Linked DNA regions of Microbaculum marinisediminis. The protein of the gene in region 1 interacts with the protein of each later gene in a pairwise test. Links are inferred from orthologs where the notes say so. Each region holds a gene or a part of one and is shown in the gene's direction. Other genes may lie near its edges. The genes, in order: sufA and MUB46_RS12980.

The links.
Region 2: the proteins of sufA (region 1) and MUB46_RS12980 interact in binary tests that used the Escherichia coli proteins (3 or more experiments, as listed by UniProt). The link is inferred for Microbaculum marinisediminis from one-to-one orthologs.

What each region holds. Positions count from the first base shown.
Region 1 is NZ_JALIDZ010000012.1:111,104-126,783, reverse strand. Bases 8,699-11,510 are described here. They hold sufA (Fe-S cluster assembly scaffold SufA), read left to right. Parts: upstream 8,699-9,821; coding sequence 9,822-10,199; downstream 10,200-11,510. Other genes in these bases: MUB46_RS21485 (GGDEF domain-containing protein), read right to left, coding at 10,597-11,510; MUB46_RS21490 (TfoX/Sxy family protein), read left to right, coding at 10,230-10,592; MUB46_RS21500 (SUF system Fe-S cluster assembly protein), read left to right, coding at 9,365-9,775; MUB46_RS21505 (cysteine desulfurase), read left to right, coding at 8,699-9,351. Outside these bases: MUB46_RS21540 (hypothetical protein), read right to left, coding at 76-366; MUB46_RS21535 (carboxyl transferase domain-containing protein), read left to right, coding at 532-2,139; MUB46_RS21530 (alpha/beta hydrolase), read right to left, coding at 2,260-2,925; MUB46_RS21525 (cysteine desulfurase family protein), read left to right, coding at 3,211-4,365; Fe-S cluster assembly protein SufB, read left to right, coding at 4,409-5,878; Fe-S cluster assembly ATPase SufC, read left to right, coding at 6,030-6,782; Fe-S cluster assembly protein SufD, read left to right, coding at 6,806-8,119; more of MUB46_RS21505, read left to right, coding at 8,080-8,698; more of MUB46_RS21485, read right to left, coding at 11,511-11,658; MUB46_RS21480 (DEAD/DEAH box helicase), read right to left, coding at 11,812-13,200; MUB46_RS21475 (SH3 domain-containing protein), read right to left, coding at 13,445-13,807; MUB46_RS21470 (hypothetical protein), read right to left, coding at 13,959-14,396; MUB46_RS21465 (alpha/beta hydrolase), read left to right, coding at 14,525-15,220; parE (DNA topoisomerase IV subunit B), read right to left, coding at 15,274-15,680. UniProt on the Escherichia coli protein: Is able to transfer iron-sulfur clusters to apo-ferredoxin. Multiple cycles of [2Fe2S] cluster formation and transfer are observed, suggesting that IscA acts catalytically.
Region 2 is NZ_JALIDZ010000005.1:300,832-316,435, forward strand. The notes cover bases 6,852-9,587. They hold MUB46_RS12980 (2Fe-2S iron-sulfur cluster-binding protein), read left to right. Parts: upstream 6,852-7,927; coding sequence 7,928-8,248; downstream 8,249-9,587. Other genes in these bases: MUB46_RS12970 (hypothetical protein), read left to right, coding at 7,000-7,275; MUB46_RS12975 (Hpt domain-containing protein), read left to right, coding at 7,385-7,768; MUB46_RS12985 (2Fe-2S iron-sulfur cluster-binding protein), read left to right, coding at 8,389-8,739; cysG (siroheme synthase CysG), read left to right, coding at 8,960-9,587. In the rest of the region: MUB46_RS12960 (protoglobin domain-containing protein), read right to left, coding at 1-680; MUB46_RS12965 (apolipoprotein A-IV repeat region-like domain-containing protein), read right to left, coding at 1,405-6,720; more of cysG, read left to right, coding at 9,588-10,378; MUB46_RS12995 (DUF2849 domain-containing protein), read left to right, coding at 10,401-10,727; MUB46_RS13000 (nitrite/sulfite reductase), read left to right, coding at 10,819-12,540; MUB46_RS13005 (phosphoadenylyl-sulfate reductase), read left to right, coding at 12,524-13,366; MUB46_RS13010 (DUF934 domain-containing protein), read left to right, coding at 13,399-13,872; MUB46_RS13015 (NAD(P)/FAD-dependent oxidoreductase), read left to right, coding at 14,055-15,086; MUB46_RS13020 (DUF4031 domain-containing protein), read left to right, coding at 15,407-15,604. UniProt on the Escherichia coli protein: Ferredoxin are iron-sulfur proteins that transfer electrons in a wide variety of metabolic reactions. Although the function of this ferredoxin is unknown it is probable that it has a role as a cellular electron transfer protein.

The sequences.
Region 1 (15,680 bases):
GGGCTCGGCATTCGGCACGTCGTCGGGGATATGCCGCGAACGCGGCCCCGACCATGGTCCTTGATGCGGTCGGCCTCAGCCGGCGGCGTCGTTCTTGGTCTTCTTTCCGGACTTCTTTTTCTTCTTTTTCTTCTTTTCCGGATTGTCGGCAGTCTGCTTCTTGGCCTGCTTTTTCTCGGTCTCGGCCTTCGTCTCGGTCTCGGCCTTGGCCTTCTTCTTGTCGGTGGCGAGGATCACGGCGCTGGCCGCCTGATCGAGGACCGGGGTCGGGGTGAGCGGTATGCCGCTTTTCGCTGCCGCAGGACCGGCCAGGGCGGCGACTAGGACGGCGAGAGGGGCAATCACCTTGGCTTTTCTGGCGATCACTTCAGAGCTCCTGTTGGACGGAAACAATGCCGGGAGCGTTGCGCGCAACTCGCGGCGGAATCAAGGCAATAGCGACTGACGGAGAACTTATTTTTTCGCGAAGCTGCCCGCTCCCTTGCCGCGTACGGGGGCATGGTCTAACGCTTGGCCCCGGGAGGATCGTCAATGCCGCGTCTGCAGTCTCAAATCAGCACGACATCCGAGGACTTCCAGCGCAATGCCGACGCGATGGCCGCGCTCGTCGCCGACCTCGAGGCGAAGCGTGCCGCCGCGGCGCGCGGCGGTCCCGACCGGGCGCGCGAACGCCACCTGAGCCGCGGCAAGCTGTTGCCGCGCGATCGCGTGACGCGGCTGCTCGATCCCGGCGCGCCGTTCCTCGAACTGTCGCCGCTCGCCGCCCACGGCATGTATGACGACGACATCCATGCCGCCGGCGTCATCACCGGCATCGGCCGTGTCGAGGGGCGCGAGTGCGTCATCGTCTGCAACGACGCGACGATCAAGGGCGGCACCTACTATCCGATGACGGTGAAGAAGCATCTGCGCGCCCAGGAAGTGGCGATGCAGAACAACCTGCCGTGCCTGTATCTGGTCGATTCCGGCGGCGCCAACCTGCCCAACCACACCGACGTGTTCCCCGACCGCGAGCATTTCGGCCGGATCTTCTACAACCAGGCCACCATGTCGGCGGCCGGCATTCCGCAGATCGCCGTGGTCATGGGCTCGTGCACGGCGGGCGGCGCCTACATGCCGGCGATGTCGGACGAGACCATCATCGTGCGCAAGCAGGGCACGATCTTCCTCGCCGGCCCGCCGCTGGTGAAGGCGGCGACGGGCGAGGTGGTTTCGGCGGAGGATCTCGGTGGTGCAGACGTGCACGCGCGCCTGTCCGGCGTGGCCGACCATTACGCGCTGGACGACGACCATGCCCTGAAACTGGCCAGGCGAATCGTCGCGAACATGAATCGGCGCAAGGACATAGACCTGGATCTTCAGGAACCGATTCAGCCCGCCTACGATCCCGGCGAACTCGACGGCGTGGTGCCGGCGGCGCTGAGCCAGCAGTACGACATCCGCGAGGTGATCGCCCGGCTGGTCGACGGCTCGGAGTTCGACGAGTTCAAGAAGCTCTACGGCACGACGCTGGTGACGGGCTTTGCGCGGATTTCGGGCATGCCGGTCGGCATTCTGGCCAATAACGGCATTCTGTTCTCCGAATCATCGCTGAAAGGCGCGCATTTTATCGAATTGTGCTGCCAGCGGCGCATTCCGATCCTGTTCCTGCAGAACATCACCGGCTTCATGGTCGGGCGCGACTACGAGGCCGGCGGCATCGCCAAGGACGGGGCCAAGCTGGTTACGGCGGTCGCTTGTGCCCAGGTGCCGAAGATCACGGTGATCGTCGGCGGCTCGTTCGGCGCCGGCAACTACGGCATGTGCGGGCGCGCCTACGGGCCGCGGTTTCTGTTCATGTGGCCGAACGCGCGCATCTCGGTGATGGGCGGCGAGCAGGCCGCCTCGGTGCTGGCGACGGTCAGGCGCGACAATATCGAGGCCGACGGCGGGCAGTGGAGCGCGGACGAGGAAGAGGCGTTCAAAGCGCCGATCCGCGACCGCTACGAGGCCGAGGGGCATCCGTATTTCGCCAGCGCCCGGCTCTGGGACGACGGCATCATCACCCCGCGCGAAACGCGCCGCGTGCTGTCGCTGGCGCTGTCGGCCACGCTCAACGCGCCGGTGCCGGAGACGAAGTTCGGCGTGTTCCGGATGTAAGGTTCCGGATTTGTGGCGGGGGGCTCCGGAAACGAAATTGCCGGGACGAGCCCGGCAATGACGTAGAGACGGAATGTGGGATGCCCGGGCGCGGCCCGGGCATCGCGAGCGTGCCGGCCCTCAGGCCGCGTCCTCTTCCGACGCGGCGGCTTCGAGCCGCTTGTCGACATAGGTGCCGCAGACGTCGATCAGCTCGTCGACCTTGTCCTCGAAGAAGTGGTTGGCGCCGTCGATGATCTGCTGGTCGATGACGATGCCCTTCTGGGTCTTCAGCTTGTCGATCAGCGACTGCATGTCGTTGGGCGTCACGACCCGGTCGGCGGCGCCGTGGACGATCAGGCCGGACGACGGGCAGGGGGCCAGGAACGAGAAATCGTAGAGATTCGGCTGCGGCGCGACCGAGATGAAGCCTTCGACCTCGGGGCGGCGCATCAGCAGCTGCATGCCGATCCAGGCGCCGAAGGAGAATCCGGCGATCCAGCAGGCGCGCGCGTCCGGGTTGAAGCTCTGCACCCAGTCGAGCGCGGCGGCGGCGTCTGACAGCTCGCCGAGGCCGTGGTCGAAGCTGCCCTGGCTGCGCCCGACACCGCGGAAGTTGAACCGGAGTACCGCGAAACCGCGCTCGGCGAACATGTAGTACATCTGGTAGGCGACCTGATTGTTCATCGTGCCGCCGAACTGCGGGTGCGGATGGAGAATCAGCGCGATCCGCGAGCTCTTGGTCTTCGGCGGATGATAGCGTCCTTCCAGGCGGCCTGCGGGCCCGGTGAAGATGACTTCCGGCATTGAACGCGATGTCCTCTTTTTATGGTTGGCAGGACGCGGGTGGCTGGCGGCTCGGTTTATCCGCTCGCGCGCTTTCGACGGTCGTCGGCGCGCTGGCGTTTCCTTGACACCTACCCGACACCCTCCTACAAACTCTTTAGAAGTTTTCGAAACTGTGCTTCACCGGATCGCGGCTCGACGCTGCGAGCGTGTGGCCTGTCCGGAAGCTCCGACACACACCACATATCTTGTGTGGAATGCAAGAGTTCAAGGCACCGAGGCGGTGCCGAAGGTTGAGAGGACGGCATGGTGGGGGCGAACGTCGCCTACCTGGACCATAACGCGACGGCGCCGGTCCGCCCCGAAGTGATCGAGGCGGTGACCGAAGCCTTACGCGTGACCGGCAACCCGTCGTCCGTGCATTCGGCGGGCCGTGCCGCCCGCAAGCTTGTCGAGGACGCGCGCCGCGAGGTGGCCGCGCTCGTCGGCGCGGAGCCGGCAGATGTCACCCTCACCAGCGGTGGCACCGAGGCCAACGCGCTGGCGCTGGCGCGGCGCAAAGACGGCGAGATCCTGCTCGCCTCGGCGATCGAGCACCCGTCCGTGCTCGGCGGCGGGCGATTCCCGGCCGCCTCCGTCGAAACGCTTCCGGTGACGCCGGCCGGCGTGGTCGATCTCGCGTGGCTGGAGAAGCGGCTTTCCGCCGCGCCCGTCCCGGCGATCGTCTCTGTTATGCTCGCCAACAGCGAGACCGGCGCGATCCAGCCGGTGCGCGAGGTTGCGCGGCTGGCGCGGGACGCAGGCACGCTGGTTCACTGCGATGCCGTCCAGGCGGCGGGTCGGCTGGAGATCGATATCGCCATGCTGGGCGTCGACTACCTGACCCTGTCTGCCCACAAGATCGGCGGCCCCCAGGGCGCCGGCGCGCTGGTGCGCCGCGACAAGACCGTCGCGATCACGCCGCTCTATCGCGGCGGCGGCCAGGAGCGGTCGCAGCGTCCGGGCACCGAGGCGGTGGCCGTGATCGCCGGATTCGGCGTCGCGGCGCGGCTGGCGGCCGGCGAAATCGAAAAAAGTGGCGAAATCGCGGGGCTGAGGGACTGGTTCGAGTCGGCGCTACGCACTATCTCGCCGGGTGCGGTGGTCTTCGCCGGTGAAACGGCGCGGCTCGCCAATACCAGTTGCTTTGCGGTGGAAGGGATTTCGGCGGAAACCGCCATGATCTCGCTCGATCTCGATGGCGTGTGCGTCAGTTCGGGGTCGGCCTGCTCGTCGGGCAAGGTCGGCGCCTCGCATGTGCTCTCGGCAATGGGTGTCTCGCCGGACCTTGCCTCCGGCGCGATCCGGGTCAGCCTCGGCTGGTCGAGCGAAAAGAGTGACGTGGAAAGCTTCATCAAGGCCTGGCGGCGCGTACAGGACAAGCGCGACCGCCGTCGGCAGGAGGTGATTGAAGCGGCATAAGCGAAACCCGTGGTCCTTGAAACCGCGAGTGAAGGAGCAATTGATGCCTGCAGTGCGCGAAACGATCGAGCATGTCAGCGAGATCGACGTCGACAAGTACAAGTATGGGTTCTTCACCGACATCGAGACGGAGAAGGCGCCCAAGGGCCTGAACGAGGACATCGTCCGGTTCATCTCGGCCAAGAAGGAAGAGCCCGAGTGGATGCTCGAGTGGCGGCTCGACGCCTACAGGCGTTGGCGTACCATGACCGAGCCGACCTGGGCCAAGGTCGAATACCCGAAGATCGACTTCGAGGATCTCTACTACTATGCCGCGCCGAAGACCACGCCGGGGCCGAAGAGCCTCGACGAGGTCGATCCGGAGCTGCTCGCCACCTATGAGAAGCTGGGCATTCCGCTGAAGGAGCAGGAGGTTCTGGCCGGCGTCGAGGGCGCCAGGGTGGCCGTCGACGCGGTGTTCGATTCGGTCTCGGTGGTGACCACCTTCCGCGAGGAACTGGCCAAGCACGGCATCATCTTCTGCTCGATCTCGGAAGCGATCCGCGAGCATCCCGACCTCGTGCGCAAGTACCTGGGCTCGGTGGTGCCGACCAGCGACAACTTCTATGCCACGCTGAACTCCGCGGTATTCTCGGACGGGTCGTTCGTCTACGTGCCGCCGGGCGTGCGCTGCCCGATGGAGCTGTCGACCTATTTCCGCATCAACGAGCGCAACACCGGCCAGTTCGAGCGCACGCTGCTGATCGCCGACAAGGGCGCCTATGTCAGCTATCTCGAAGGCTGCACGGCGCCGATGCGCGACGAGAACCAGCTCCATGCCGCCGTGGTCGAGCTGGTGGCGCTGGACGATGCCGAGATCAAGTACTCGACGGTGCAGAACTGGTATCCGGGCGACAAGAACGGCAAGGGCGGCATCTACAACTTCGTCACCAAGCGTGGCGACTGCCGCGGCCGGAACTCCAAGATCTCCTGGACGCAGGTCGAGACCGGCTCGGCCATCACCTGGAAGTATCCGAGCTGCATCCTGCGCGGCGACAACTCGCGCGGCGAGTTCTACTCGATCGCGGTGTCGAACGGCTATCAGCAGGTCGATTCCGGCACCAAGATGATCCATCTCGGCAAGAACACGTCGAGCCGCATCATCTCCAAGGGCATCGCCGCGGGTCACTCGCAGAACACCTATCGCGGCCTCGTCTCGGCGCACGCCAAGGCGACCGGCGCGCGGAACTTCACCCAGTGCGACTCGCTGCTGATCGGCAACCGCTGCGGCGCGCATACCGTGCCGTATATCGAGGCGAAGAATTCCCAGGCCGTCTTCGAGCACGAGGCGACCACCTCGAAGATCTCCGACGACCAGATGTTCTACTGCATGCAGCGCGGCCTGTCGGAGGAGGAAGCGGTGGCACTGATCGTCAACGGCTTCGTCCGCGACGTGCTGCAGCACCTGCCGATGGAGTTCATGGTCGAGTCCCAGAAGCTGATCGGCATCAGCCTCGAGGGCAGCGTGGGCTGAGGCGGGCACGAGGACGGATCGATGATCCATCGCATCCGGCACGCCCATACGCCGCCCGCGCGCAGCACTACGAGAGACGCGAAAGCCGCCGCTACGGAACCGCACCGAAACGCGACACCGTTATTCGATACGCAAACTGTTGGAACCCGATATGCTTGAGATCAAGAACCTGCACGTGAAGATCGCCGACGAAGACACGGAGATCCTGCGCGGACTCGATCTGACCGTGAACGCAGGCGAAGTGCACGCCATCATGGGCCCGAACGGATCGGGCAAGTCGACGCTGTCCTACGTGCTCGCCGGCAAGGACGACTACGAGATCACCGACGGCCAGATCCTGTTCATGGGGCAGGACCTCACCGAGATGGAGCCTGACGAGCGCGCCGCCGCCGGCCTGTTCCTTGCCTTCCAGTACCCGGTCGAGATCCCGGGCGTCGCCTTCATGACGTTCCTGAAGACCGCGCTCAACGCGCAGCGCAAGGCGCGCGGCGAGGGCGAACTGTCGACGCCGGACTTCATGCGCGTGGTGCGCGAGAAGGCGGGCCAGCTGAACGTCAGCCAGGAGATGCTGAAGCGGCCGGTGAACGTCGGCTTCTCCGGCGGCGAGAAGAAGCGCAGCGAGATCCTGCAGATGTCGCTTCTGGAGCCGAAGCTGTGCGTGCTCGACGAGACCGACTCCGGTCTCGACATCGACGCGCTACGCGTCGTCTCCGAGGGCGTGAATTCGCTGCGCTCGCCCGAGCGCGCGATGGTCGTCATCACCCACTATCAGCGCCTGCTCGACCACATCGTCCCGGACGTGGTGCATGTCATGTCGGCGGGCCGGATCGTGAAGACCGGCGGCAAGGAACTGGCGCTCGAGCTCGAGAAGTCCGGATACGCGGCCTTCACGGAAGCCGCGTGAGCCGGATGGCGGGAGATACAACCATGAACGTCGAGGTCCGCAACAAGCAGACGGCCGCCGAACAGGCGGCGAGCGAGCAGTTCGCCGCCGTTGCCGCGATGCTGCCGGGCACGGAAGCCGTCGCGGCCGTTCGCAAGCAGGCGATCGCGCGCTTTGCCGCGAGTGGCCTGCCGCATCGGCGCATCGAGGAGTGGAAATACACCGACCTGCGCGCCGCGCTGCGCGAACTGCCGCCGCCGGCAACCGCATCGGACGCGCCGATCGGGGCCGACACGCTGGGCGAACTGGATGCCTGGCGGATCGTGATCGTCGACGGCGGCGAGCCGCGGCTGCCGAAGGAGCTGGCCGATCAGGGCGTGACGGTCTCCCGTCTCAGCGAGACGCTTGCCGCCGGCACGCTCGAAGGCGAATGGCCGGAGGGCACCGAGTCGGCGATCTTCGACCTGAACACCGCCTTCGTTTCCACCGGCGTGGGGATCCGCGTCCCGGAAAACGTGCATATCGACAAGCCGATCCAGATCGCCTGCGTCACGACCGTGCCGACGGCGGCGTCGGTCTACCTGCGCAATCGCGTCGACGTCGGCGCCGGCGGATCCGTGACCGTCGTCGAGACCTTCGAGGGCCCGGACGGGATCGGCTATCTCGTGAACTCGGCGACGCGCCTGTCGGCCGAGCGCGACGCGGCGCTGACCTGGGTGAAGGTGCAGCACGACGGCGACAAGGCGATGCATTTCTCCACCGTCGCCGCCGACGTGAGCCAGGGCAGCAAGCTGACCATTGCGCCGTTCACCACCGGCGCGGCGCTGTCGCGCAACCAGTTCGCGATCGCCTTCACCGGCGAGCACGCGGAGGTGAACCTGGCCGGCGTCCAGCTTCTTGGCGACCGTCAGCATGGCGACACGACGCTGTTCGTCGACCATGCCCTGCCGGACGGGGCGAGCCGCGAGCTCTTCAAGTCGGTGCTCGACGAGCAGGCGCGCGGCGTGTTCCAGGGCAAGATCCTGGTGCGCCAGGACGCCCAGAAGACCGACGGGCGGATGATGATGCAGGCGCTGATGCTGTCGGACCGGGCTGAGGTCGACAGCAAGCCGGAGCTGGAGATCTACGCCGACGACGTGCAGTGCGGTCACGGCTCGACGTCGGGCCGGATCGACGAGGACCTGCTGTTCTATCTGCGTGCGCGCGGCATCCCCGAACTGACCGCCAAGGCGCTTCTGATCGAGGCGTTCGTCGGCGAGGTGGTCGAGGAAATCGGCCACGCGGCGGTCGGCGAGGCGCTGTCGAGCCTCGCCCATGACTGGGTCATGCAGCACGCACGGCAGGAGTCCGTCTCGTGAGCGGCTACGACGTCGAGCGCATTCGCGCGGACTTTCCGATCCTCGCGCGCGAGGTCTACGGCAAGCCGCTCGTCTATCTCGACAACGCCGCGTCGGCGCAGAAGCCGCGGCAGGTGATCGAGGCGATCAGCCACGCCTACGAGCACGAATACGCCAACGTACATCGCGGGCTGCACTATCTGTCGAACACGGCGACGGAGAATTTCGAGGCCGCCCGCGAGACAGTGCGCGCGTTCCTGAACGCGCCGTCGCCCGACGAGATCATCTTCACCCGCAACGCCACCGAGGCGATCAACCTGGTCGCCTATTCGCTGGGGCAGGGCATGGATGGCTCGGGCGTGGGCGAGGGCGACGAGATCGTGCTCTCGATCATGGAGCACCATTCCAACATCGTGCCCTGGCATTTCCTGCGCGAACGCAAGGGCGCGGTCCTGAAATGGGCGCCGGTGGCCGAGGACGGCAGCTTCCTAATCGAGGAATTCGAGCAGCTGCTGACGCCCCGCACCAAGATCGTGGCGATCACCCACATGTCCAACATGCTGGGCACGGTCGTGCCGGTGAAGGAGGTCGTGCGGCTCGCTCACGAGCGCGGCATTCCGGTGCTGGTCGACGGCAGCCAGGGCGCGGTGCACCTCAATGTCGACGTGCAGGACATCGGCGCCGACTTCTATGTCTTCACCGGCCACAAGGTGTACGGGCCGACGGGCATCGGCGTGCTCCACGGCCGCAAGGAGGCTCTGGAGGCGCTGCCGCCCTTCAACGGCGGCGGCGAGATGATCCGCGACGTGACAACCGACACGGTCACCTATGGCGACCCGCCGCACCGATTCGAGGCGGGAACGCCGCCGATCGTGCAGGCGATTGGACTGGCGGCCGCGCTGGACTACATGGACTCTGTGGGCCGCGATGCGATCCAGGCGCACGAGGAGACGCTGCGCGACTACGCCCACGAGCGGCTCGGCGCGATGAACTCGCTCAGGATCTTCGGCACGGCGCCGGGCAAGGGCGCGATCGTCTCGTTCGAGATGACAGGGGCGCACGCCCATGACGTGTCGACGGTGATCGACCGCTACGGCGTCGCCGTGCGGGCCGGGACGCATTGCGTCCAGCCGCTGCTTCAGCACTACGGGGTGACGTCGACATGCCGTGCCTCGTTCGGAATGTATAATACGCGCGAGGAAGTCGACCGCCTGGCCGAGGCCCTCGGCAAGGCCCAGCAGTTCTTCGCCTAGGGGAGGCGGACCGATGAACGACATCAGGAATACAGCGCCCGACGCAGCAGACGGATCGTCAGCCGCTTCGGCCGCCGATACCGGAGCAGACACGGGCTCCGCGATACCGACAGAGGAACTCGACCGGCTCACCGACGACATCATCGGTGCGCTCAAGTCGGTCTACGATCCGGAGATCCCGGTCGACATCTACGAGCTCGGCCTGATCTACAAGATCGATGTCGACGACGACCGCAACGTCGCCATCGACATGACGTTGACGGCCCCGGGCTGCCCGGTCGCCGGCGAGATGCCGGTCTGGGTGGAAACCGCGGTCAGCTCCGTCAGTGGCGTCGGCGACGTCACGGTGCAGATGGTGTTCGACCCGCCGTGGGATCCGAGCCGCATGTCGGACGAGGCGAGGGTCGCGCTCGACTTCTTCTGACCTATATAGGGTTTAGGAAACCGGTCCTGATCAAACAGTTGGAACCATGACGACGGCAACTCCACGACCCCGGCCCAAGGTGGTGACGCTTACCGAAGCGGCGGCCGAGCGCGTGCGCGAAATCATCGCCAATTCCGACAAGTCCATCGTCGGCGTGCGGGTCGGCGTCAAGAACGGCGGCTGCGCCGGCATGTCCTACACGATGGAGTATGCCGAGGACGTCGCGGCGTTCGACGAGGTCGTCGAGGACAAGGGCGTCAAGGTCCTGATCGATCCCAAGGCCGTGCTGTTCCTGCTGGGCACCGAGATGGACTTCCAGGTCGACACGCTGTCGGCCCGGTTCGTGTTCAACAATCCGAACCAGACCTCGGCCTGCGGCTGCGGCGAATCGGTGGCGATCACACCGGTCGCGCTCGACGCCTGAGGCGTCTGGGCCGCGCCGACGTGGTGGGCGATGGCGATCACGTCCGAATATAGCGACTTCGTCACCGAGCTGTTCGCCGGGTTCGGGCCCGTGCGGCTGCGGGGCATGTTCGGTGGCACCGGTATCTTCCACGACGACGTCATGATCGGCCTTATCGCGGACGGTACGATATTCCTGCGCACCGACGCGGCGCTGGCGGCCGACATGGCCGCGGAAGGCAGCACGCCGTTCGTCTATTCGAGCACGTCGAAAACCGTCGAGATGCCGTATTGGCGGCTGCCGGAACGGCTGATCGACGAGCCGGATGACCTCGCGGCGTGGGCGCGGCGCGCCTATCAGGCCGCCGCGCAGGCCAGGAAACCCAAGAAGAAGCGGTCGAAGAAGGCCGTGTGAGGTCTCAGGCGACGGCCGACTTGTGGGGCTCGTCCGAAAGGTCCGATTCGGAGGTGACGCGGTTGCGGCCGTTGCGCTTCGACGCGTACAGCGCCATGTCCGCGCGCTCGACCAGGCTGTCGCGGGTGTCGTTGTGGCGCAGCGTCGCTATGCCGACCGACATCGTGATGCGTCCGAGGCTTTCCCCCGTCGAGCGCTTGATGAGCTCCTTGGCCATGACGGCGGTGCGGATGTCCTCGCCGACATAGACCGCGGCATCCAGGGCCGTGCTCGGCAGAATGACGGCGAACTCCTCGCCACCGTAGCGCGAGGCGATGTCCCGCCCCTTCACCGCGCTCCTGATCGCGGCGCCGACGAGACGCAGAACCTGATCGCCGGTCTGGTGGCCGAATGTGTCGTTGAACTGCTTGAAGTGGTCGATGTCGCACATCGCCAGCGACACCGGTTCGCCGCGCCGCATCGCGATATCGACGGCGCGCTCCAGGCTCTGGTCGAAATGCTTCCGGTTGGCGAGCCCTGTCAACTGGTCGGTCAGCGATTCGTAGCGGATCGCCTCGAGGCTTTCCTGAAGGTCGGTGATCTGGCCCTTCGAATCCTTGAGCTGGGATTCGAGCGAGGTGTTGCGCGCTTCCATTTCCGTGGTGGCGCGCAGGATCTTTTCGATGATCGAGCGGGTCTGCTGCTTGTTCTCGGTGCTGCCGAGACCGCTCGCGGCGGTGCGCAGCGACTGGCCGTACTGGTGGCAGGTTTCGCTGGAGGCCTCCAGCATTTCGACGATCTCGTCGAGCTCCTTGGAAACCCGCGCACTGACTTCGCCGACACGGTCGCTCAGGCGGACCGGTGACAGGAATTCGTCGTAGAAGCGTTCCGTCAGATCTTCCGGGAGATGGCCGAGCCGCTTCAACGCGTCATTGACGGCCTTGTTGAGTTCGCGATTGAACCCGGCCGCGTAGATATACCAAAGCTCGTAGTTGCGGGGGTAGGCCGGCGTGCGGTTGCCTTTGAGATAGGTGAGGGCCGCCTCGCCATAGGTAATCGAGCGATCGAATTCGTCCGTTCGTGTCACTGGCGATGGTCCCCCGAAACGCGACATTCCTCCGCGTGCTCCGCTGCGTAAGGAGCGCAGTCACAGTATTTTCCGCTGTCTTAACGCTGGGTTAAGTCGGCGGAAATCGCGGGGGCATCCGACGGATTATGAAAACTATTTGATAAGTCTGATTTATTCTTCAGGCGTGGCGTTGCGCCGGACCGGGCGCAGCAGAAAACTCGGCACATGTTCGCCGAGGCCGACGACGGGTTCGTCCTTCTCGGTCCTGTCCCTGTCGCGGCCGCGACCGGTTCGCTCGCCGCGCGGCTCGCGTTTCGGCTTGCGATCCTCTTTTGCGACCTCCGCCGCGGGCTCGGCGCGTTCGCGTCCGCCGCGACGGCGGCCACGTCCCCGGGTTTCATCGACGTCTTCCTTGGCGTCGATCTCCGCCAGATCCGGCGCGCCTTCGCGGCGCGGGATCGGCTTGCCGATGAGCTTCTCGATGGACGCGACGTATTTCTCGTCGGCCTTCGTCGCGATCGTTATCGCGTCACCCTCGCGGCCGGCACGGCCGGTGCGGCCGATTCGGTGGACGTAGTCCTCGGCGTGGGTGGGGACGTCGAAGTTGAAGACGTGGCTGACGGCCGGGATGTCGAGGCCGCGGGCGGCGACGTCGCTGGCGATCAGCAGGTTGATCTCGCCGGCGCGGAACTTGGCCAGCGTTGCCATGCGCTCGCGCTGGTCGAGGTCGCCGTGCAGGGCACCTGCATTGAAGCCGTGGCGCTGGAGCGAGCGGTACAGGGTCGAGACGTCGCGCTTGCGGTTGCAGAACACGATCGCGGTGGTGAGGTTCTCGGCGTCGCGGATCTCGCGCCGCAGGATCGCGCGCTTGTCCTTGGGCACGGCCGGCGAGACGATCAGCGCCTGACTGACGGTTTCCGCCGTGGTCGACTGCCGCGCCACCTGGACCTGAACCGGATTCTGCAGGAACTGGCCGGTGAGCTTTTCGATCTCCGGCGGCATGGTGGCGGAGAAGAACAGCGTCTGCCGGGTGAAGGGCACCAGGCGGCAGATCCGCTCGATATCGGGGATGAAGCCCATGTCGAGCATGCGGTCGGCCTCGTCGATGACGAGAATGTCGACGCCGGTCAGCAACAGCTTGCCGCGTTCCACATGATCGAGCAGGCGGCCGGGCGTGGCAATCAGCACGTCGGCGCCGCGATCGAGCTTCTTGTCCTGCTCGGAGAAGGAGACGCCACCGATGAGCAGCGCGACGGTCAGCTTGTGGTTCTGGCCGTAGATCGTGAAATTCTGCTCGACCTGTGCGGCGAGCTCGCGCGTCGGCTCGAGGATCAGCGTGCGCGGCATGCGGGCACGAGCACGTCCCTTCTCGAGAAGCGACAGCATCGGCAGCACGAAGCTCGCCGTCTTGCCGGTTCCCGTCTGGGCGATGCCGATCAGGTCGCGACGCGACAGGACATGCGGGATCGCCTCCGCCTGAATAGGCGTAGGTTCCTTGTAGCCGGCCGCTTCCACGGCCGAAAGGACTTTGGGGCTCAGACCTAGTTCAGTAAACGCCATCTACCGGCCACTGTGATCCGTGTGGCGGGATTGTCGCAAACACAGAGATTTCAAGGATGCTTGTTCCGCTTGGATTTTCGCGGAACATAATCGGTAGGCGCGCCGTGTCAACGGTGCTTCCGCGCTGTTTGTCATTTTTGGGTTAGCAATGGTTACTTTTGGCGGTGGTTCCGGAGCGGTATGACGGCGGCTGAAGCAGCCGTCATGCCGCCCGAGGGAGCTCCCCGCCGGCCGCTCACGATACTCAGTACGGGCGCCAGGGCCTCGGGTGCCACCATCGATGCGGATAGTGATGGCGGGGATAGGGATAGGCCCGCGGCGGATAGTAGACCGGCGGCGGAGGGGCGGCCCGGCCGTAGCCGCCGCCGTCGGCGAGATAGCGGCCGGACACCCACCCGACGATGCCGCGATAGTTCACCCGGCACCAGCCGCTGCCGCAGTTCAGGATGCTGACCTGATGGCCGGCGGGAATGACGGCGATCCGCGCGTAGCCCGTGCTCGGACCTCTGCGCATGTTCAGATCCGCCGTGACATAGGCCGCGGCGGCCACGCCAGCCGTGACGATCGTCGCGAGCGCGAAGGCGAGGGAAAAGAGGATCTTGCGCATGAGACGTCTCCTTGGTCGGGACGGATACGCCACGGTACCGAATCGGCGGCCCATTCCAAAGAGGACCGTCTCGCGCCGATCCGGCAGGTGTTGGCGCTGTCCAGCGAGCGGGCGCGCCCGATCGCGTGCCACGACCCTCGCCGGACCACGCTCAGTTGCTGAGCGTTGTCAGCTGGTAGGCCCCGGGGCCGCCGAGCATCAGCATGAATTCATCAGGGGCACCCGTCGCCAGGTCGATCACGTCGACGAAGGCATTGGTTCCCTCCGAAACGGTCTCGAGCCGCAGATCGGTGATCCGCGTCGGCGTGCGGGCGATCTCGGCGACCTCCACGCTCGACACGATCCCCTCGCTGGCGCCGCGGCGCTCGATCCACTGGACGAAGAGGCGCGCCGCGGAGGGCCGGACCGGGGAGCGCGCGAGCACGAACCGGTAGTAGCCGCCTCCGGCGCCGCCGCGCCATTCGCCGCCCGTGCGCAGGGTTATGACCTCGGCCGGCATGGCGGCGATGCCGTTGGCGACCGTGTCGGCCCGGGCGCCGGGGACAAGAAGCAGGAAGGCGAGAAGGAGGGCGGATATCGGTGCGCGCATGTGCTATCGGGTCCCGGTCGTTAATATCGGCGACCGGTTCATGCCCGATTCAAAGGGCTGGTGCCACGGCCGAAACGACGGCCCCAGTGACGGCAGCAGCCGGGGCCGCAGCGAGGGGAGACGTCCTGATGTGCGATCCGATCGTGTTCGTGCCCGGCCTGCTCTGCACGAAGGCGCTGTTTGGCCCGCAACTCGCCGCGTTCGAGGGCAGGGTGCAGTGCACCGTCGCCGATCACACGCGCCATGACGGCATGAAGGCGATCGTCGACTCGATCCTCGACGTCGCGCCCGAGCGGTTCGTGCTGGTCGGCCTGTCGATGGGCGGCTACATCGCGCTGGAGATGGCGGAGCACGCGCCCGAGCGCATGACCAAGCTGGTGCTGATGGACACCACGGCGCGTCCGGACCGGCCCGAGCAGACGGCGTTTCGCGAGGCGCTGATGGCGCAGGCGCGGGCGGACGGCCTTGGGCCGGTGATAGACCAGCTGCTGCCCTTGTTCGTCGACGACAGCCGTCTCGGCGATGCCGCTCTCGTCGCGACGATCCGGCAGATGGCGGACGACACCGGCGTCGACGCCTTCGTTCGCCAGCAGACGGCGATCATCGGCCGTAAGGACGCACGCCCCGACCTCGGCGACGTCCGTTGTCCGACCCTCGTGGTGTGCGGTGATCGGGACCGGCTGACGCCGCTGGAACTGTCCGAGGAAATCGCCGCGGGCATTCCCGGTGCGCGATTGGAAATGATCGAAGGCAGTGGCCATTTGACCACGCTCGAGAAGCCCGAGGCGGTGAATACCGTGCTGGAGGAATTCCTGGGCCTGTGAGCCGGTACGCCGCCTGATGGACGTCAGATTGACGGGCGCCAGACTGATGGGCGTCAGATATCCAGATCCTCGGCGAATTCGGCGTTTTCCTGGATGAAATGGAAGCGCGCTTCCGGATTGTTGCCCATGAGGCGCCGCACGGCGTCGGTCGTGCCTTCCGGATCGTTCTCGACCTCGACGCGCAGAAGCGTGCGGCGCTTCGGGTCCATGGTCGTTTCCTTGAGCTGGTTCGGCAGCATTTCGCCGAGGCCCTTGAATCGGCCGATCTCGATCTTCCCGCGTCCGGTGAACTCGGACTTCATGAGTTCGTCCTTGTGGGCGTCGTCGCGGGCGTAGAGCGTCTTGCCGCCCTGGCTGATCCGGTAGAGTGGCGGCACGGCGAGGTACAGGTGGCCGTCCTCTATCAGCCTGGGCATCTGCCGGTAGAAGAAGGTCATCAGCAGCGAGGCGATATGGGCGC
Region 2 (15,604 bases), on another replicon or contig:
GCCTGGGTATTGGTCTGGCTGGCCCCGCTCGCCAGTGTCGAGGCGGTCGACTGCATCTGGTCGGCCGCGCCGCGGACGGTTGCGATGACACCGTGCATGGTCTGATCGAAATCCGAGATGGCAGCGTCCAGCTTGCGCTGCCTGGCGCCGCGCTCCTCTATCATTGCTTCCTGATAGATGGAGATGGCGAAGTCCATGTCGAGCATCACCGCCGCGTTCAGTGCGGTGAGGACGGCCTCGAGCCTTGCCGGGTTCCGCCGATAGGTCTTCACGGCGAGGGCGGATAGCTTGGCCAGCACGAAGTTGTAGCCGCCGATATACCAGCGCGGCTCCAGGTCGATCTTGTTGTGGATCATGCCGATGACGCGTACGCCTTCCACATAGGCGTGGTCGAACCGGCCGGAAAACAGGCGCCCCCAATGGGCGGTTTGCGCCAGCTTTAGCCGCGGCTCGTCAGTGCCGACCTTTCGGGCAAGTTTCGGCACGGAGCAGACATGGGCGTAGAAACCGTCCAGGATCGACGGCAACGCCGGCTCGACATGCTTCCAGAATTCGGCCAGCAGCGTGCCGGTCTCCGGGGTGATCTGCATGAAGTTCAGTCGACGATCACGATCGGTCGAATCGCCGCCATGATCCGCTTGGTTAATCCGAGTGCCTGACATCGCGCTTTCCTCTTCCATATTTTTACTTGTTTGCCGCCGAAGCGGGGTTCCGTTAGGGCAATTGCGCGCATTCGAGAACAGAATAGTTAAACCGGCGTAAAGGGAGCGGATTGGAATAGCTGGGCGTTTTTTGGCCGAAAGATGCCGTTAGTTATAAATAAAAGGCAAATCCGAACGCAAAATCCATCAAGTATCGACTAGCAATTTCCGGAATCCCGTGATTACGCAACGAATAATTTACGGTTTCGCCACCTCCGCCAGTGCGGAGCGGTTAACGGACCGAAAGACATTTTAGCCGATTTCTTAACCTGGCGGGGTCCGAGCCCGTTGTCGGAGACCGCTTGAGACCGAACGGTGGCGGCTCGTTGCCGCGACATGGGCGGTACGGTCAGGCGGGCCGTGTCGATGGACGGTTTCCCCCTTCCGCCGGCACCTCATTCCCGCGGGCCGACGGCTTGATCCGGATCAATGTGACGTCAGCGGATTTGCCTTTCCGTTGCGACAAGCCGGGCCGTCCGGAAACAGGAAAAAAGGGGAAATGCCGTGTCGGGTGGAGAGCAATTGGTTTTGGCCATCATCCTGGCTGTCTTCGCGCTGTTCATGATGGTTCTGGCATGGGGCGACATGTCTTCGCGCGACTCCCGCAAGCATTGGGATTGATCGCCGCGCCGCCTCCGAGACATGAAAAAAGGCCGGTCCCGAGGGACCGGCCTTTCGTTTTGCAGGCGCTTGTGTCGGGCGATCAGGACGTCCGGCCCGATGCATCCGACAGGATCGCGTAGACCTTGCTCGGCTCCGACGTCAGGTACATCTGGCGCATGACGCCGTCGCGGTCGGTCCGGGAGATCTCGTCGATCAACTGCTCGAAGCCGTCGAGATAGCGGTCGATCGCGTCGCGCAGCTCCGGGTCGCGCCGATACTTGCGCCGGACTTCGTCGATCACGCCGCGGTCTCGCTGGGCGAACAGGCGACGGATGAAGATGTCGCGTTCGCCCCGGCGATAGCGCTCGTAGAGCTCCATGAAGGCGTTGTCGTCGATCGAACGGACGATATCGACCGCGATCGCGTTGAGCGACTCCATCATGTGGGCAGGCGACCGCTCGGTTCGTTCCTCGGTGCGCGGGGCGGCCGGTTCTGCCTCTTCCGCGCGTTCCGCTCTCGCCAGGACATCCGACAGGGACCAGCGGTCGGACCCAGCCTTACCGCCGCGCTGCTCAGCGGCGGCCGCCGGGGCGGCCTTCTTCGGCTGGCTGGCGGGAGCCGGCCTGGCTGGCTCCTGCCGTTGGGCAGGGGCCGGGGCAGGGGCCGGGGCTGGGGCTGTCTCGGCGGGCTGCCGGGCCGCGGCCGCCGGCTGGGCTAGCGTCGTACCGCCACCGCCGGCGGCGGCGTGACGGCGCTCCGGCACCGCGACGTCCAGGGTGTTGCCATGCCGGGAGACGATCTCCGAAAGCTCGTTCAGAGCCTTGATCTGATCGGCGACCGCGCGGCGCATGGCGGCGGCGTTCTCCTGGGTCTCGCGCGGCAGTTCGAAGACGCCGCGCTTGAGTTCCGTGCGCGTCGCCTCCAGCTCCTCGGCAATCGACTTTGCGGCCGTCCGCATGTCCTGCGAGGCTTCGGAGAAGCGGCTTGTCGCCGCCTGCAGCATATCGGCGATCTCCTTGGTGGCGCCTTCGAAGCCCGACCGGACCGCGCCTGCCGCACGCTCGCCTTCCTCGCCCGCCGACAGCCGCATGTATTCGAGCTGCTCGGCGATGGTGCGCGACGAGGTGGACGCCGTGTCGGAGAGCATCTGCCGGATCTCTTCGGCGGACTTACGCAGGGAATCGAACTGCTCGTTGACAGCGCGGGCAGTAAGCTGCGCCCGGTCGGAAATACCGGCGCTCGCGGCTTCGGCGATGTCCTGAATGCCCTGGATTTCCTCGGCTACCGAACGGGTCGAGCTGATCGCCCGGTTCGACATCGCCACGGAGATATCGTCGGCCGTCGACTGGATCCGCTCGATCTCGGACAGCAGCGTCTGGGCCGAGCTGGAGGTGCGATCCGTGACCGTGGCGGCGACATCGTCGGCGGCACGGCGAACGGCGTCGAGCTGCTCGTAGATCGCCTTGGTGGATGCCATGGCGCGCTGGCCCATGGCTCCGGCAAGGTCCTCTACCGAGCCGTTGAGGCGCTCGAACTCGGACAGGAGCCGTTCCGACGCATCGCGGGTCGACGACTGCAGCATCTCGCCGAGCGAATTGGCGCGCGCCTCGGCGGACACCAGGGTCCGCTCGATCGCCTGGGTGTAGCCGGTGATGAGCCCATCGATTTCCTGTGCCCGCGCCGTCAGGCTGGAGGCGAGATCGTCGAGGCGCGAGCGGCGGGCTTCGATCGCCTCGTCGATTTCGGCGTTGGTGCGGTCGAGGCGGTCGGCGGTGATCGCCAGGTCCTTGCCCTGCGCGTCGAAGCGCTCGGCCATGCTGCCGATATCGGCGAGCACCTTCGTGGACATGTCCTCGAGCAGCCTGACCTGAGCGCCGATGCGGTCGCTGGTCTCGCCGGCGTCCGCGGAAACGGCGGCGACGGCGGAGCGGAACTCGCCGACACGATCGCTGAGCGTCGCCTCGATCGCCGACAGGTTGTCGCTGGCACCGGTGAGGACGGAGCGGAGCAGGGTGTTGGAGTCGCCCAGACGCTCGAGGATCGCCTCGATATTGGTGGTCAGCGACGCGTTGGTCTCGGAAATCTCCTCGACGATCTTGCGGCCGCGCGATTCCAGCGCGTCGTAGGCGTGCTGGCCGCTCTCGGAGATCGCCCTGGTCACCTCCAGGCCTTCCTGGGCGATCTGCTTGGTGATCTCGCCACCCTTGGCGGACAGGACGCGCGTCACCGTCTCGCTCGCCGAGCCGATGACCTCCTCGATGTCGCCGGAGCGGCTGGTGATCTCGTTGATCAGGCGACCGCCACGCACGACAAGGGTTTCCTCGATCTCGCCGACCCGGGCGGCCAGCTGATCGTTGATCTCGCCGGAGCGGCTGCTCAACGTCTCGTTGATGCTTTCCGCACGGCTTGAAAGCATCCGCTCGATCTCGGCTGCCTTGGTGGACAACTGCTCGCTGATCTCACTGGTGCGGCTGCCCAGCGTCTCGTTGATGCTTTCGGCGCGGGTCGAGAGGGTCTGCTCGATCTCATTGGCCCGGCTGCCGAGCATCGCGTTGATTTCGCTGGACCGACTCCCCAGCGTCTCGTTGAGGCTTTCGTAGCCGGTCGAGAGGGTCTGCTTGATCTCGTTGGCCCGGTTGCTGAGCATCGCGTTGATTTCGCTGTAGCGGCTGCCCAGTGCCTCGTTGATGCTGACCGCGCGCGTGGAGAGCGTCTCCTCGATCTGGTTGGCGCGGGCGCCGAGCGAAGCGTCGATTTCGCTGACGCGGCTGCCCAGTGTCTCGTTGATGCTTTCGGCGCGGGTCGAGAGCGTCTGCTCGATCTCGCTAGCGCGGGCGCCAAGCGAGGCATTGATCTCGCTGGAGCGGCTGCCCAGCACCTCGTTGATGCTGTCCGCGCGGGTCGAAAGCGTGTCCTCGATCTCTTTAGCCCGTTCGCCCAGCACCGAATTGATCTCGTCTGTGCGGCTGCCCAGCGCTTCGGTGATGCGCGCCGCCCGGATCGTAAGCGTGCGCTCGATCTCGTTGACGCGGTCGCCGAGCATGGTGTTGATCTCGCTGGAGCGGCTGCCCAGCACCTCGTTGATGCTGTCCGCGCGGGTCGCGAGCGTCTGCTCGATCTCGTTGGCGCGGTCGCCAAGCATGGCGTTGATTTCGCTGGACCGGCTGCCCAACGCCGCGCTGATGCTTTCGGCGCGGGTCGAGAGCGTCTGCTCGATCTCGTTGCCCCGGGCGCCAAGCGTGATGTTGATATCGTTGGCGCGCGTCTCGAGCGTCTCGCCGAGCTGACGTGTCTGGCGATCGAAGGCGGATTCGACCGTTTCGACGCTTCTTTCCAGCGTCTTCTCCAGGACGTCGCTCTTTTCGACGAGCGTAGTGGAGATGTCGCCGAGGCGCTTGCCGAGCATGCCGTCGATGTCCGAGGCGCGGTCGGCGACGGAGCGGACGAAGGCGTCGGCTCGGTTCGACAGGGTCTGCTCGATGGCGCTGCTGCGTTCTTCCAGCACGGACCCGAAGGTTTCCAGACGGCTGTCGAGGGCCGATGTCAGGGCTTCGCCGCGCGTCATCAGGGTCTCGGTGATCTCGGCGGAGCGGTTGGAGAGAATCTCGTTGAGGTCCGCCGAGCGGTGATCGAGCAGCTCGGAAATCTCCGTGGAGCGGAACGCCAGCTTGTCGACGAGCTCGCTGCCCTTGACGGACAGCGTGTGATCGACGTCGGCGACCGTGCGCCGCAAGCTCTCCTCGACCTCCTCGGTCCGGCTACCCATCGCCTCCAGAAGCTTCTGCGAGGACGTATTGAGGTTCTCGGTGACCTGCGCGCTGCGCTGGGCGATGGCGCGGGCGACTTCGGCGCCGGCGGTGCCCAGCTGCTCGGAATAATCGGCCGTGCGTCGCACGATTTCCTCGGTGAACGTTGTGCCGGCAGCGGCCAGGCGTTCGGTCAGTTCGGCGCCACGGTTGTTGACCGTGTCTTCGATGGTCTTGCTGGTTTCGTCGAGGCGCGAGGTCAGGGCGTTGCCGCTCGAGGCGATGGTCTCGGAGATCTGCTCGCCGACCGTCGACAGGCGATCGGTGACCTCGGTGCCGCGCTGCACCAGCGTGTGCGAGAGCTGATTGCCGGTCTCGCTGAGACGATGCGTGACCTCGGCGCTGCGGTCGGTCAGCGACTGGATCAGCGAATGGCCGGTGGAGGCCAACGTCTCGTTGATGGCGTTGCCGCGGTCCGACAGGTCCTGGACGATCTCGATGCCGGTGCGTCCGAACGCCTCGTTCACCTCGCGGCCGCGCTGGTCGAGGGTGACCGTGACCATTTCGCTGGCTTCGGTGAGCGTCTGGGCGACGTCGGTGCCGGTCTGCGACAGGCGGCGGACGAATTCGTCGCCATGGGTGGTGAGCGTCGAAATGAGGTTGTCGCCGGAGGCGGTCAGCGCGTCCGTCATCTCGTCGCCGCGGCGGGTCAGGGCTTCGGTGACACGGTCGCCGGCGGCCGACACGGAGCCGGTGATGCGATCGCCGGCGCTCGCCAGGTCCTGGGACAGGTTCTCGTGTGCCCCGGCAATGGCGGCGCGCAGCCGGTCGGCGTTGTTGAGAAGCGCTTCGCGCTCGTTCGACATCTGGTCGATGAGGGAGCGGATGCGGATCTCGTTTTCGTGGTAGGCGCGCTCTAGCGACGACACTTCGCCGTGGATCAGCGCCTCCAGTTCGCCGGCGCGGGCCAGCGCCCGTTCGACGCCGTCGCCCATGGCGGCGACTTCGCGGCGAATGGCCTGGCCGACGGTCAGAACGGCTTCCTTGGCGACGCCTTCGGGCTCAGCGAGCTTGATGGCGGCTTCGGTGAGCGACTGGCTGGCGAGGCGTAGGTCCTGGGCCCGCCAGATCATGGCGGCGGAGGCGAAGAACATCAGCACCGGGACCGCGATCGCGGCCCAGACCAGGGCTATGCCGGGATCGGAGCGGACAAGGTCGGGATCGGTCAGCGAGAAGAGCGAGGAACCGTAAAGGCCGTACCCGACGGCGCCGCAGACGGCGATCCACAACAGCGAGACAATACCGGCGACCCAGAACGGCGTGCGCGGGGCCTTGCGCTGCATCGAGTAGACGATGTGGCCGAGGGTCGGACGATCGTCATTGGCAGGGCGTCGGGAGTCGTTGGCCGCCGCGTCGGCAGGGCGTGCCGAGCCGCGCTTGCGGCCGTCGGGGGCGTCCTTGGCGCCTTTGCGGGCCGGCTGCTCGCGCGCGGCCTCGACAACGCGTTCAACGGCGCGGTTGACCGACTCGGTCGCCTTTTCCGCGCCGTCAGCGTCTTTCGAGAGCGCATCCGCCAGCGCCTGTTCGTCGCCGTTGAGCGAAAGCGCTTCTTCGACGGCCGAAAGGGCCGCTTCTGCCGCGTCGCGTGTCTTCGGGGATTGTTTTGCCATGGTCCAACTGCCTCACGTCCGTACTCAATACCATTCGGGCGCCCGCCCGCCGCATCTTCGAGCCACCGCCCGAACCGGCGTCCGGTCTGACTTGAGGATACACCCCCCAATACCAAACCGCGGCATTGCCATACCCCCGTCTTCCGGGCGTCGCCAATACCGACCGCTCGGTCCGTGTCCGCTGACACTTGCCGCAGACGACAGTCTAGTGCCAAATGCAAGCGGGGAAAACACCCGTGAAACGGCGTGTTAATACATCGTTAACGATGGAGGCTGAGCGTGGCGCGGGCTGGCGCTGGAAGGGCGGTTTCGCCGCAACTCACTCGGGCGCAACGGAGCTATCTCAAGCGCGGTATCGGCCAGCCGGGCGGCAAGTTGCCGTTGTTCGGTCCGGACGGGCGCCAGATCAACCATCAGACGATCCGCGCGTGCATCGATAGCGGCTGGGCCGAACCCTGGTTCAACAACCCGATCAAACCCGATTGGCTCGTCTGCCGCCTGACCGATGCCGGATACAGGATTCTCGGAGAAAATCCCCCCGAAAGCGCCCTATGAGCCGATAGGTCCGAGTCTATACGATCAGATTAACCCATCCTTATCAGGCGGCGGGCATTCTGCAATGCAGCAATGCGGGCGTTCAGGCGCCCGGGAGAAGGAGCCGTCCATGGGCCAGTTCGTCGACCCCTATCTTGTCAACGAGACGCCGGCTACGCACGAAGCCCCCGTCGATCTCGTCCATCTGGCCCGCCACACCTTTGGCGATGCCGACCTCGAGCGCGAGGTGCTGCAGCTTTTCATGACCCAGTCGCGCATCTATCTCAATCGTCTCAAGGAAGCGCGCGATGTCGAGAACTGGCGTCGGGCCGCCCACACCATCAAGGGCTCGGCACGCGGTATCGGGGCATGGGGCGTTGCCGAAAGGGCCCAGACGGCCGAGCTTCTTGGCCACAATGTCGACGACGACCGCAGTCGCAACGCCATCGCCGCGCTGGAACGGGAAGTCGACGCCGTCAACGGCTACATCCGGAGTCTCTTCGTCGAGCACTGAGGGGCATCGCCCACGCAGGGCCGATCCGGCCTGCGACCTCGCGGGGGCTGGCGTGGACGGCTGTCTTCGCCTATAGGGGCCTATGGTGCCGCGTTTTCCGCCGGCGCATCGAGTTGTCCCCCGTAGGAAACCCGCTTTCAGGCCGATCAGACCGTACCCATGCCCAAAATCACCTATATCGAGCACAACGGAACCGTCCACGACGTCGAGGGCGAAGTCGGATCGACGGTCATGGAGACGGCGATCCGCAACGCGGTGCCCGGCATCGAAGCCGAATGCGGCGGCGCGCTCGCCTGCGCGACCTGCCACGTCTATGTGCGCGAGGACTGGTTCGATAAGACCGGCGGCCCCTCCGAGATGGAGGAGGACATGCTCGATTTCGCCTATGAAGTCCGCCCGACCAGCCGGCTGTCCTGCCAGATCAAGGTCACCGACGAGCTCGATGGCCTTATCGTCGACGTTCCCGAGCGGCAGGGCTGAGCGTCCAGACAGATTGATTTCGGGCGGTTTTTCCGTCGATTTCCGGCGTTTTTGACAGATCGCAAGGCAATCTGTAACAAGCACCGGCTTAACGTCCCCTGTCGGCTTCGAGACGGCCATCCAATCGAGAGGGAGACGACATGAAGCTTATCGTCCGCGACTGTGAAGGTCGTGAACACGTCCTCGAGGCGCTCGAGGGCTGGCGGGTCATGGAAGTGATCCGCGACTGGGGCATTCCGATCAAGGCGGAATGCGGCGGCGCCGGTATCTGCGGCACCTGCCATGTGGAGGTCGAGTCCGAATGGCTCGACCGGCTTCCCGAACCCAATGACGAGGAGCTGGACGCCCTCGACAAATTGGCCACGGCGAAGGAAAACTCCCGGCTTTCCTGCCAGATCCTGATGAACGAGGACCTCGACGGCCTGCGCGTCAGCCTGACGGCCGAGGCCGGCTGCGAGTCCGAGGAGTCGGCGGCGACCGCGGCCGCCTGACGCCATCCGCCTGACCCCATCAACCGGGGCGGCCATGCTGCCGCGGCGGGCAACCGGGAAACACAGTCCCCGCATCCCGCCGCGTTGCAGCATCAGGTTCCAAAATTTCCTAATACATTGAATTTGCTTGGTTTTTCTTGAGTTCTCCGGTTGCCCGGCGAGGGGCGGCCGCGCCATATTCGGCGCGGTCAGTCTCGAGGTCCGACACGGGCAAACGCACATGGGCAAACTCAAAACCTTTCCCGTCTCGGCGGTCGTAGACGGTCGCCGGGTCATCATAGCCGGCAACGGCGAGGCGGCGGCGGCGAAGCTGCGGCTGCTCGCCAAGACGAGCGCCGAGATCGAGGTCCATGCACCCCGGCCGGAGCCCGCCCTGGCGTCGCTTCTCGCGTCGGTTCCGTCGTCGCATCGTCGGGTCTGGCCCGACAAAAATCGGTTCGCGACCGCGGCGCTCGCCTTCATCGCCACCGAGGACGAAATCCACGACCGCGCGCTGGCCGATCTGGCACGGGCGGCCGGCGTTCCCGTCAACGTCGTCGACCGGCCGGAGCTGTGCGACGTGCTGACGCCGGCGATCGTCGACCGCGCGCCGGTGACGGTCGCGATCTCGACCGAGGGCGCCGCGCCGGTGCTGGCCGGTCTCCTCAGGGCGAAGATCGAGGACATGCTGACTCCGGGCACCGGCCGTCTGGCGACACTTGCCGGAGAGCTGCGCGGCCGGGTGGCGGCGCTGCTGCCGCCGGGCCGGGCGCGGCTTGACTTCTGGCGGGCTTATTTCACCGGCGAAGAGATGGCGGTCGCCGCCACGAATGGCGCCGCGGCGCTGCGCCGGAGCGTGGCGAAACTTCTGGAGTCCCGGCGTCCTGGCGACCCCGGGCAGGGCTTCGTCTGGCTCGTCGGCGCCGGGCCGGGGGCGGCCGACCTTTTGACGCTGCGGGCCCGACGGGTGCTGGCGCAGGCCGACGTGGTGGTCCATGACGGCCTGATCGAGCCGGAGGTGCTGGATGTCGTGCGCCGCGACGCGCGGCGGATCGACGTGGGCAAGCGCAAGGGCAGGGCCAACGCCTCGCAGGCCGAGATCAACGCGATCCTGATCGCCGAGGCGAAGGCCGGGCACAGGACGGTGCGGCTGAAGGCCGGCGATCCGATGGTCTACGGCCGGGCCGGGGAAGAGCTCGCCGCGTTGCGGCAGGCGGACATCGCGCACGCGGTGGTGCCTGGCATCACGGCGGCGCTGGGGGCGGCGGCCGATACGGCCACCCCACTGACCCATCGCGCGCATGCGTCCGCGCTCGTCTTCGCCACAGGACACGCGGCACCGGGCGCGGACGGGCTCGACTGGGCGGAACTGGCCCGATCCGACGCGACGATCAGCCTCTACATGGCGCGCAGCGTCGCCGACGAGGTCGCCAACGCCCTGATATCACACGGCCTTTCACCCGATACCCCGGTCGCCGCGGTCGAGAACGCTTGCCGGCCACACCAGCGGCGGTTCTTCGGGCGCCTGGACCGGCTGCCGGCGCTGGCGGGGCGGGGCGACGTCACCGGGCCGGTGGTCATCTTCGTCGGCCGCGCGGTGGCCGAAGGCGACTGGGCCGACGCCGAAAGCTTCGCGGCAAAGGCCGCCCTGGCGGCGTAGAACGGATACGAGGAGGACGATAATGGCATATGCAAGCAATTTTCGCGTCCTGACCGCAAACCGCCTGGCCGACGGCCGCGTCGTCTATCTCGGCGATCGCGACTGGACCGTCGATCTCGGCGCGGCGCGGCTGGTGCAGACCAACGCCGATGCCGAGGTCGCCGAGCGGGCCGGCCGCGAGGCTGTGGCGGCGCGGCTGGTGGTAGAGCCCTACCTGATCGACGTCGAGGCGGAGGATCGCGGCGTCCAGCCGGTGCGGCTGCGCGAGCGCATCCGCGCCGGCGGCCCGACGACGGGCAATGCGGTGGCAGGCAACGCGGCGACGGGTGCCGCGCGGGAAACGGCCTGAGGGCCACCACGATACCGGACCGGACGGCCGCGGTGGCGGTGTCCCGATCGGCATCGGTGCAAACGGCAGACCTCCAAGAGCGAAGAAAACCATGTACCGCTACGACGAATTCGACCACGCCTTCGTGCGCGACCGGCTGGAGCAGTTCCGCGACCAGGTTAACCGGCGTCTCGCCGGGGACCTCACCGAGGAGCAGTTCAAGCCGCTGCGGCTGATGAACGGCGTCTATCTACAGCTCCACGCCTACATGCTCAGGATCGCCATTCCCTATGGCACCCTGTCGGCCCGTCAGCTGCGCAAGCTCGCCCATGTCGCGCGTACCTACGACAAGGGCTACGGCCACTTCACCACGCGCCAGAACCTGCAGCTCCATTGGCCGAGGCTCGAGGACATCCCGACGATCCTGGAGGAGCTGGCGGAGGTCGAGATGCATGCGATCCAGACCTCGGGCAACTGCATCCGCAACGTCACCACCGATCACTTCGCCGGTGCGGCCGCCGACGAGGTCGCCGATCCGCGCCCGTGGGCCGAGATCGTGCGGCAATGGTCGTCGCTGCATCCGGAATTCTCGTTCCTGCCGCGCAAGTTCAAGGTGGCGGTGACGGCGGCGGCGCGCGACCGCGCGGCGATCCGCGTCCACGACATCGGGCTGGAGCTGCGGCGCGGACCGGACGGAGGCATCGGGTTTCGCGTCTTCGTCGGCGGCGGCCTGGGCCGCACGCCGATGGTCGGCCGGGAAATCCGCGATTTCGTGCCGGAGAACGCGCTGCTCGCCTATCTCGAGGCGATATTGCGCGTCTACAACCGCTATGGCCGGCGCGACAACAAGTTCAAGGCGCGGATCAAGATCCTCGTGCACGAGCGCGGCATCGAGGAGATCCGCGCGGGCGTGGAGGCCGAGTTCGAGACCCTGCGCGGCGGCGCCCTCGACGTGCCGGCGGAGGCGCGCGAGCGGATCGCGGCCTATTTCGCCCCGCCGGCCTTCGCCGACCTGCCGGCCAGGAGCGCGGCGCTGGAAGCGGCCTGGAAGGCCGATCCGACGTTCGGGCGCTGGATCGCGCGCAACACCCATCCGCACAAGGTGCCCGGCTACGTCTCGGCGACGATCTCGCTGAAGCCCGTCGGCGGCGTGCCGGGGGACGCGACCGCGGCGCAGATGGACGCCGTCGCCGACCTCGCCGAACGGTACGGGTTCGACGAGATCCGGGTGAGCCACGAGCAGAACCTGATCCTGCCGCATGTCCGCAAGGACGACCTGCGCGCGGTCTATGACGGCCTCGTCGCGGCGGGACTGGCCACCGGCAACGCCGGGTTCGCCACTGACATCATCGCGTGCCCCGGCCTCGACTATTGCGCGCTCGCCAACGCCCGGTCGATCCCCATCGCCCAGCGGCTGTCCGAACGCTTCGCCGACGCCGACCGGCAGGCGGAGATCGGCGACCTCAGCCTGAAGATCTCGGGCTGCATCAACGCCTGCGGCCACCATCACGTCGGCCACATCGGCATTCTCGGTGTCGACCGGAAAGGCGAGGAATTCTACCAGATCACGCTGGGCGGCGCCCCCGGGGGCGAGATTGCCGGTGCCGGGAGCGGGGTTGGCGAGAGCGGGGGTGCCGAGATCGGGGGGGCGGACGCCGCCATAGGCGAGATCGTCGGCAAGGGCTTTTCCGCCGACGATGTCGTCGATGCCGTGGAGACCATCGTCGACACCTATCTGACGCTGCGCGAGGGCCGCGAGGAAACCTTCCTGGCCGCCTGGCGCCGCCTCGGCAACGCACCGTTCCAGGAGGCGCTCTATGGTGGACGATCCTAACCCCGAGCAGGCGTCGGGCGGGCGTAATGGGGCCACACCTGGCCGCGCCGCCTGGCCCGAGGCGGCGTCGCTCGAAGCGGCAGCGCTCGATCGGCTTTTCGCCGGCGCCAGCGCCGAGGACCTGATCGCCTATGCCGTCAGGGACCTGGCGCCGGGGCGGGCGGCGGTGGTGTCGTCGTTCGGCGCGGATTCGGTGGTGCTCCTGCACCTCGTCTCCAGGGTGGCACCGGACACGCCGGTGCTCTTCATCGATACGGCCAAGCATTTTGCCGAAACGCTCGCCTATCGCGACACGCTCGCCGAACGGCTGGGCCTCGTCGACATTCGCTCGGTGACGCCGCAGCCCGGGCGGCTCGCGGCCCTCGATCCCGATGGCGATCTCCACCGCCGCGACGCCGACCTGTGCTGCCGTATCCGCAAGCAGGAACCGCTGGAGACCGCGCTTGCCGGCTTCGACCTCTGGATCAACGGACGCCGGCGCGATCAGACCGCCGATCGCGAGGCGATGCCCCTGGTGGAGCGCGACGGCGACCGGCTGAAGATCAATCCGCTGGCGGGCTGGGCGGCGTCCGAGATCGCCGCCTATCGCACGATCCACGCGCTGCCGCGGCATCCGCTTTCTGCCAAAGGATACTTGTCGGTCGGCTGCGCGCCGTGCACCAGCCCGGTCGCCGACGACGAGGACGCCCGGGCCGGGCGCTGGCGCGGGCGGGACAAGACGGAGTGCGGCATCCATATCGCCCGCAACGGCGAGACGGTGCGCGTGCTGCGGCCGGTGCGAGGCAGAGGACAGGACGGAGACGGAGTGCCGGGGCACAAATCATGACGACAATCGAAATCTGGACCCGAGAGGGATTTGTGGCGGACCGCTTTCGCCGCCTGGGCGACGACGAGGCGCTGCCGGAGACCGGCTCCGTACTGGTTCCGGCGTCGCGCTGGCAAGGCCTCGAGGGGGGCGAACATCGCGATGGCTGCGAGATCGGCGTCGAGCTGTTGCCCGAGGATCCGGTGGAGGACCTTGTGCCGCACCGGGAGCGGATCGCGATGATCGCGCTCAATTTTCCTGCCTTTACGGACGGTCGGGCCTATTCGAGTGCCCGTTTGCTGCGCGAACGCTTCGGTTTCACCCGGGAAATCCGGGCGACGGGCGACATCTTGCTCGACCAGATTCCGTTCATGCTGCGTTGCGGATTTTCCGCCTTTGCCATAAGTCACGGTCCGACTCGCCGCGCACTCGCGGACGGGCATTGGCCCGAAGTGCCGATCTACCTGCAGCCCGTCGGGCGGCAGGAGGCGCCGGGCACCCGGCCGTGGATGCGTCTCAGCCGCTAGTGCTCCGTATCCGAAGTTCGACACAATGTTCAGCAGCTTCCGTACGAACGCCGGTTTAGACAAGGACACCAGCCAGTTTGTGTTTCTGGTGTGGTTTTCGGGTCTGACGTCCGTCGCCTGGTCCGCTGAACGCGATGTGACGACCGTCAAATCCACCACTCGACCGAAGGCAAATTGATTTCATGACGGACACCATTTCCACCGACGTCGCCATCATCGGGGCCGGGCCGGTCGGCCTGTTCGCCGTGTTCGAGCTCGGCCTGCTCGACATGAAGTGCCACTTGATCGACATCCTCGACAAGCCGGGCGGCCAGTGCGCCGAGCTGTATCCGGAAAAGCCGATCTACGATATTCCCGCCTGGCCGGTGATCTCCGGGCAGGAACTGACGGACAAGCTTATGGAGCAGATCGAGCCGTTCGGCCCGACCTTCCATTACGGCCACATGGTGGAGAGGCTGGAGCGGCTGCCGGACGGCGGCTTCCGCGTCGGCACCGACCAGGGACTGGTCATCGAGGCGAAGGTGGTGGTGATCGCCGCCGGCGGCGGCAGCTTCCAGCCCAAGCGCCCGCCGATCGGCGGCATTGAGGCCTACGAGGGCACCTCGGTGTTCTACTCGGTGCGGCAGATGGAGGCGTTCCGCGACGCCAACCTGGTGATCGTCGGCGGCGGCGACTCCGCCCTCGACTGGACGCTGAGCCTGCAGCCGATCGCCAGGCGCGTCACCCTGATCCACCGCCGCGACGCCTTCCGGGCGGCGCCGGACTCGGTCAACAAGATGCGCGCGCTGGTGGAGGCCGGCGAGATGGACCTGGTGCTCGGCCAGGTGACGGACCTGAAGGGCGAGAGCGGCCAGCTCCGCGAGATCACCGTCACCGACCTGGAAAAGGCCGAACGGGTGATCGCCTGCGACCGGATGCTGCCGTTCTTCGGCCTGACCATGAAGCTCGGGCCGGTGGCCGACTGGGGCATCAATCTGCACGAGAACCTGATCCCGGTGGACACCGAGAAGTTCGAGACCTCGGAGCCGGGCATCTTCGCCATCGGCGACATCAACTGGTATCCGGGCAAGCTGAAGCTGATCCTGTCGGGCTTCCACGAGGGGGCGCTAATGGCGCAGGCCGCCTACCGGATCGTCTATCCGGACAAGCGGCTGGTGTTCCAGTACACCACGTCGTCGACCAGCCTGCAGAAGAAGCTGGGCGTCGCGGGCTGAGTCCGGCCGCGGTTCCGGCCCCCCCTCCATCCGGCACGCGTTGCCCGGGGCACGCCCGGGCATGACGCGGGACTGGTGAGGCAGGGCGATGCGGCCTGTGGAGTCCCGCCTTCGCGGGACTGCGCGGAGGGGGAGAAGCCGGTGATGCGCCCTTCGCAGCCCTCATCCTGAGGAGCGGCGAAGCCGCGTCTCGAAGGACGAGGGCGAAGCTCGCGGCCGCTGCTCGCAACCCTGCACGTCATTACCAGGCTTGACCTGGCAATGAGGGGCGTATGGCATGAGGGTAGTATGTCAGGGGGGCGAGGGAGCGCGAGGACGCGATGGCCGTCTATGTCGACGAGGCGATCTGGCACTGGCACGGCCGCAAGTGGTGCCACCTGCTCGCCGACAGCGAGGCGGAGCTGCATCGCTTCGCCTTTTCCCTCGGCGTCCAGCGCTCGTCGTATCAGGGGCCGCCGCGTACGGGAAAACCGCATTACGACCTGACCGCCTGGGAACGCAGCCGCGCGATCAGCCGC